Regions from separate parts of the Paenibacillus borealis genome, predicted to be linked through region 1. Evidence: a T-box and tRNA genes for the amino acid it is inferred to sense, from the RefSeq annotation. Region 1 holds a T-box; the other holds one or more tRNA genes.
The links. A T-box is a leader RNA that pairs with one kind of tRNA and senses whether it is charged. The one in region 1 lies ahead of metG (methionine--tRNA ligase), so its partner is inferred to be a tRNA-Met.
Positions count from the first base shown of each region.

Region 2: it encodes a tRNA-Met, which carries the amino acid that the T-box ahead of metG (methionine--tRNA ligase) is inferred to sense. The anticodon was not compared.

Region 1 is NZ_CP009285.1:3,529,807-3,533,228, reverse strand. It holds gene PBOR_RS14705 (hypothetical protein) at 104-319, opposite strand; gene PBOR_RS14700 (site-2 protease family protein) at 386-1,471, opposite strand; T-box leader at 1,546-1,813, shown strand; gene metG (methionine--tRNA ligase) at 1,929-3,422, shown strand, end outside.
Region 2 is NZ_CP009285.1:6,108,001-6,111,422, reverse strand. It holds gene PBOR_RS25960 (extracellular solute-binding protein) at 1-1,012, shown strand, start outside; gene PBOR_RS37495 (hypothetical protein) at 1,383-1,547, shown strand; tRNA gene PBOR_RS25955 (tRNA-Met) at 1,631-1,707, shown strand; tRNA gene PBOR_RS25950 (tRNA-Ile) at 1,756-1,829, shown strand; gene PBOR_RS25945 (DUF6199 family natural product biosynthesis protein) at 2,217-2,417, opposite strand.

The DNA of each region.
Region 1 (3,422 bases):
TCAACATTGAGCCATTATACAGAATTTTTAATATCCTGTATAGAGCCTGAGGGCTCCAGGTATAGGGAAAACGGACAAGCCGCATCCGCCGGACTACGCCGGACTACTGAATGGAATATACCTCTTCCGGTATCGAACGGTCGTATACATCCTGCATAACCGGTGATATAAGACCATCCGGAGTATCAAGTCTCCCGTCCAGTCCGGTCATCTTATGAATTCCTGTATATCCGGGAGCCTCACCGCCAGCCGCACAGCCGGCCGTACCCAGCATCACACACACTCCAATGACTCCGCTCCACACTAATGACTTGCGCATAGTTGTCCTCCCTGTTCTTCTGGCTGTATACAGCTTTGACGAATCAGGGACTTCATAAACGAATCCTCACAGATTTACATTACCAACGATATGCACAAGATACATCATACCCCCAAGAAAACCTGCGAGCGCAAAATAAGCAATACCATACCTCCAGCGTGACGCGGCTGGCACATCATAATATTTATCATTATCAAACACTGTAAAGCTGATTTCACACTGCATCTTCAGCTGCAGCTTAGTATCTACATACAGCTGGTCGAGCTGTACGATCCGGACTTTGCTGATAATAGACTGTACAGGCATAGTCGTTGTACCGTAGTAGTCCAGATTATCCCAGCGGACACCGAGATATTGCTGGCGGTTCAAATCACTGTAGGTGGTAAACGGCAGCTCTCTTTTGTGCTCAGGTCCGGGAATCAGATAGCCTTGATCCTGCAAATCCTCAATGGGTATCAGGAAGCTCTTCAATACCGCATGCATCTGATTCTTCGTGCGCCGGCTGATATATTTCTTATACATGTCATAAGCAAATAACAGCCAGATAATGCCGAACAAAATGGATTTAAGATAAATGATCACCGCCAGTCCCCCAATCAGGCCCACCAGCCATAACCAGCGTGTAACCGCAGTGGCAATCCGTCCCCCATCCAGCGGGTGAATAGGCAGAAGATTGATCAGGTTAAGAAAGAATCCTACATAAGCCAATGAATACAGCAGCGGGCTGTGATAATAATAAGCTGCCCCGAATACCGCGGCTGCTCCTATGCTCCCCAGGATGGGGCCGCCGAAAGCTACATAGGCCTCCTCTCTGGCATCCAGAGGCTGTTTTTTCATCGTAATGAGTGCTCCCATAAAAGGAATAAACAGCGGTGCGCTCACCGGCAGTCCGATGCGTTTGGCTGCTATAACATGGCCGATCTCATGAACGAATAATAAGGCAACAAAGCCTGCTGCAAATCCCCATGGATAGATTAATGCATACGCCCAGATGGATACCGCCATAGAAATCAGCGGACCCGCTATCTTCCCCAGCTTAAGCAGAGACAGAATGGTTTTGCCCTTCAGCAGCAGAAGTACTCCCGCGCTTCCAAGCCATCCCATAATTCCTGAGCTTTTCTTTTCCTGCTTTTTTTCCGGCAAAAGTCTCATTCTCCTTTATCTCTATATCTGGTGTTGACATAAGCCTGCACCTGCATATATGATATCCAGTAATTAGGATAACCACAATAGCTATGAAGAGAAAGAGTACCTTGGCAATTCTTTCACAGAGAGCTCCGGCCGCTGAAAAGGAGCAAAGAAAACCCACGGGAATATGGTCTCAGAGCTGCGCATCGAAGCCCGCATCAGCGGGACGTAGGCTGCGCCGGAACCCGCATCCGTTACCATGCTAGGGTATACCCGCGTCTTCGCGGACGTACCTGAAGAGGTGGATGCCGCAAGGCATTGATGAATTTGGGTGGTAACACGTGAGCACAGGCTCTCGTCCCTTTGGGGATGAGAGTCTTTTTTGTGCGCTTAGAAACCTAAACATGTTATCCGAAACGGATTTTGTCCGAAGCCGTTTCAAGGAAACATCTGTCAACAAAACTTATAGGAGGGCAATGACATGACAAACATTTTTATCGGAGGGGCTTGGCCGTATGCCAATGGCTCCCTGCATCTGGGCAGGCTTGCAAGTCTTCTGCCGGGAGATATCCTGGCCCGCTATCACCGCGCCAAAGGTGACGCCGTGCTCTATGTCTCCGGCAGTGACTGCCACGGAACTCCCGTTGCTGTACAGGCGGCGCAGGAAGGTGTATCCCCTAGGGAATTAGCCAGCAGATATCATCAGGAGTTCGCAGATTGCTTCCGCACGCTGGGATTCACCTATGACTTGTACACCCGGACCGATCAGGAGCATCATCACAGCGTGGTGCAGGAGCTATTCCTTAAGCTTCTGGATAACGGCTATCTGTACCAGAAGTCAACGCTCCAATGCTACTGTGAGCAGGATCAGCGCTACTTGCCGGACCGCTATGTAGAGGGAATCTGCCCGGTCTGCGGACAGCAGGCCAGGGGCGACCAATGTGATTATTGCTCTACAATTCTCGACCCCGTTGACCTGCTGAAGCGTACCTGCAAAATCTGCGGAACCACGCCGGTGCTGCGCTTCACCCAGCATTATTATTTGTCACTGTCCAGCTTCCAGAGCGCACTCTCGGAATACGCGGATTCCGCGCGGGGCTGGAGAGACAATGCGGTGCGCTTAACCCGCAGATATCTGCAGGAAGGACTGCAGGACCGCGCCGCAACACGGGATCTGGATTGGGGTGTGGATGTTCCCGTAGACGGCTTCACGGACAAGAAAATCTATGTGTGGATTGAAGCTGTCAGCGGATACCTGTCTGCCAGCAAGCAGTGGGCTGCCGAGACCGGCAGCCGCTGGGAGGATTTCTGGCTGGTATCCACTGAGGAACATGACGCCGGAGCCCCTCCCATTACGGCCTATTATGTGCATGGGAAGGATAATGTACCTTTTCACAGCCTGATCTGGCCGGCTCTGCTGCTGGGTGCTGAAGACCTTCATCTGCCGGACCGCATCTTCTCCTGTGAATACATGACTCTTGAAGGGGAGAAATTCTCCACAAGCCGTAACTGGGCCGTTTGGGTGCCGGATATTCTCAGCCGCTACGATCCGGATTCCGTCCGGTATTTCCTGACGGCGAATGGTCCCGAGAAACGGGATGCCGACTTCTCCTGGAGAGAATTCATCTACAGCCATAACAGTGAGCTGCTGGGAGCGTTCGGCAATTTCGTCAACCGCAGTCTGGTATTCGTGAATAAGTCCTGGAATGGCGAGGTTCCTGAGGGTACACTGGATGCCGCATGGGCCGGCCGCATTAATACTCTGTACAGCGAGACCGGGAGACTGATTGAAGGAGGCAGCTTCAAAGAAGCGCTCGAGCATGTCTTCACCCATATCCGCCAGGCCAATAAATATTTCGACCAGCAGTTGCCGTGGCTGCAGATTAAGAATGATCCCGCCGCTTGTGCCAGCACGCTGTATACCTGTGTACAGATCATCGCTAATCTGTCCAACCTGCTGAACCCGTTCATTCCG
Region 2 (3,422 bases), 2.6 Mb from region 1:
CAGTGCCAGTGTGGTTTACTACAATAAGGGGATTTTTGATGCTGCCGGAGTGGATTATCCCACAGACGGGATGACCTGGGATGAATTCTTCAAGCTTGCAGGTAAGGTGACGAAGACCTCCAAGCATCCGGATGAGCGGATATATGGCTTCTCAAGAAGCCGTTATGCCGGTGATCCGTTCGGGGATATGCTGGTATATCTTTCTCCCCTTCAGGCTGCTATGTACGATAACCAGGGCGGCGCTATGACGGTAAACAATGCACTATGGAGCAGAGGCTGGACTACCTTCAGCAATCTGATTCAGAAGCAGATTATCCCCGGCCCGGGTGATATTGAAGCCGCAGCCGCAGCAGCTGCCGGAGTTGCAGAGACTGAATTCAACCCGTTTCTGGGAGACTGGTTCCTGACAGGCAAAGCGGCAATGGTCATCGGGGAATACGGTTATATCAACGAGCTGGCCTCAGTAGACCGTAAGGCTATGCTGATTAAGAACATTAATTTCAGACATGTCGATTGGGGCATCGCTGCCGTACCTGCGTTTGCTGAGAAGCCGGGAGTGACTGTAGGCGCCGGACTGGATCAAATGCTGGCCATCAGCAGTACCGCGCAGAATGAAGAGGATGCCTGGGAGCTGATCAAATTCGTCAACAGCAACGAGGTAGCCAAAATAAAGGCGGCCAACCCTTATCAGCTCACCTCCCGGATGGATTTCAACCGTTCGCAGAAGGCCGGAGTGAGCCTTGAACCCTTTTACAATGTAAAGCCTGTGCCAGTGTCGGTGTCGGATTCTGATGTGAATAATCTGGCGTACAAGATGCCTAATATTTATCAGATTAATCTGGCCGGACAGATGCTGTTCAGCGAAGTCATTCAAGGCAAACGGACGGTAGCGAATGCCCTCAAGGCCTGGGAGCAGCAGGGCAACCATATGCTTAACGCGATGCGCAAAGATCCTACGGTCTTTTTCAATCTGGACAACGGCTGGCTGGAGCGAAGTGCGAAGAAGAAGTAGTGTCCGCATGTGGACGGGGGAAGCTAAGTGGGAAAATGTCATCTAATTATTGCGGAGTCTCTGTTTTGGAGGAGCTAGATGGAAAAACAGCACTTGTTTTCGCCCAAAATGGAGATTGATAAAGAAAGGTCAGAACTAGATGACGATAATCCACTTATCTTCGCCAAAACATAAGAGGCGATCAATTTAAGTGTAGAAAATCCAACTGTTCACGGTGGGAGGCTGACTCGGCCTGCGGAAGAGTGAACAAGGCAAACGGTGCAGAATTTGCCAACCGATCCGCAGGGTCTTTCTCCTGTTATTAATGAAAAACTGGGCATGCTAAAGATCAGGGCAGCCTACATTAATACGAAAAAGGAGAAGGGGCATTATGAATTGGATATACTTCGCGAAATTGTTCAGGACAAGATTTCAAGCGGGTTGTCTGGCCAAAAGACTCGAACAGGACGGCTGGATCTACGGCTATCATGATCCGCGTTTTGTGGAAATTTACCGTTCGCGCAAGGGCCGTTACGGTGTGCGTTTTCTGCCATAAACAAATTATCCAAATTCATCCTTGACTTTATCCATGCTTATATTGTATATTATCTATTGTCGCTGTTTGAATATGATTACTGACGCGGGGTGGAGCAGCCCGGTAGCTCGTCGGGCTCATAACCCGAAGGCCGCAGGTTCAAATCCTGCCCCCGCAACCAATTTTAATTTCATCAGACAGCACTTGTAAAATACGGATATCCTAGTCCGGGCCCTTAGCTCAGTTGGTTAGAGCGGTCGGCTCATAACCGATTGGTCACAGGTTCGAGTCCTGTAGGGCCCACTTCACTAAAACCCTTACTTTGTAAGGGTTTTTTGCTATATGTAGGCTCGTCGGAGAACCATATAATTACTTAGAAAATAAGCAATGAACTAAGCTTAATAGATTGCTTGTATCACAGGGGGATCACTTTTGGTGGTTATGGAACAGCATTACACGAGAAAATCTAAACAATTCGAAGCATTGGCGGGTAAGCGAAGAGCGCCAGCATTTGCTGTGGATAAGGGTACGCGAATAAGCAGCCTGGCACAGGAACAGCATCCAATGTTATTGATAATACCCGCCAGGCATAGTGCCTGACGGGTATTTTGTTTACTCGGATTGATCAAGTGAAATCGTTAAAACGCAGTCTCCGGACAAATGCAGTTATTATAAGGAATCAGTAAGTCCCTAACTAAAAATTATAGGCAAAAAGAATAGGAGAAAGACAATAAGTACGATAACGCTGCTGATTCTACTCATCAAGAGATAGGCATCGCTGGGTTCGGATTCACCCTGTACCATCCATCCATAACGCATATGCCAGCCCATTGCCGGGAAGAAAATATTCAGTATCGCAATCAGCATGAACAGAATAGCAAAGATAACCATATTTACCAACTCCTTTATTCCTTTTACGCAGAATGAGTATATGAAGTTGCATAGGTATGTCGTTTTCTAGCCCCCAAAATAGCTACGCCTGAGACACAAGAGAGAGGCAATGAAGGAATATAGCTTACGATCATCCTACCGGAAGGCAGCAGCAGAGTGGGCAAGTTATGCAGCATGGGTTTGAAGGGAATCAACAAAAAAATAGACCCAAATTAGGAATTTGGGTCAAACAGGGAGGGTTCAGTTGTCCTACTATAAAATACGATAATGAATAAATTTGGTGTGGACATTGGAATGGACTTAAGGGCGGAGCTACTGGGGTTAGCGCCCTTTTTTGCGTAAATAGGTTGTTAACTGGTTATAACTAGTTGTTCGTCCATGTCTAAATCTGATGAGATGCGTACACTAAACTATCTTAATAGGGAGGTGTACGTATTGAGTTGTCCAGACGATAAAAAATGTCACCATAAAAAAATCGTCACCATTGCTCCTTCGAAAAGAAAAAGAAAAGAACATTGCCGAAAAGTTATAAAAAAGGTTGTTAAAGTAACATGTCCACCACCTGAAGTAAATGTCACTACCCCGACAGTCATTGGTCCCACAGGTCCTCAAGGAGCACAGGGTGCTCAGGGCATACAAGGAATCCAAGGAATCCAAGGGGGACAGGGCCCGCAAGGAGCAGAAGGTCCTCCAGGACCCGCCGGCGGGCCTCCAGGACCCCAAGGACCCCAAGGTCAACCCGGGCCAGCGGGGGCGATAGGACCACAGGGTGTAGCGGGGCCCGTCGGTCCGCAAGGTGCGCAAGGAGTACCGGGCGCACAAGGGCTTGTAGGTCCCCAGGGCCCGCAAGGTGTACCTGGTCCTGCAGGAGCGATAGGACCACAGGGTAATGCAGGAGCGACAGGACCTGCCGGACCCGTAGGCCCAGCCGGGGCAACAGGAGCAGCCGGAGCCGTTGGAGCAGCCGGGGCGACAGGGGCAACCGGGGCAGCAGGAGCCGCAGGA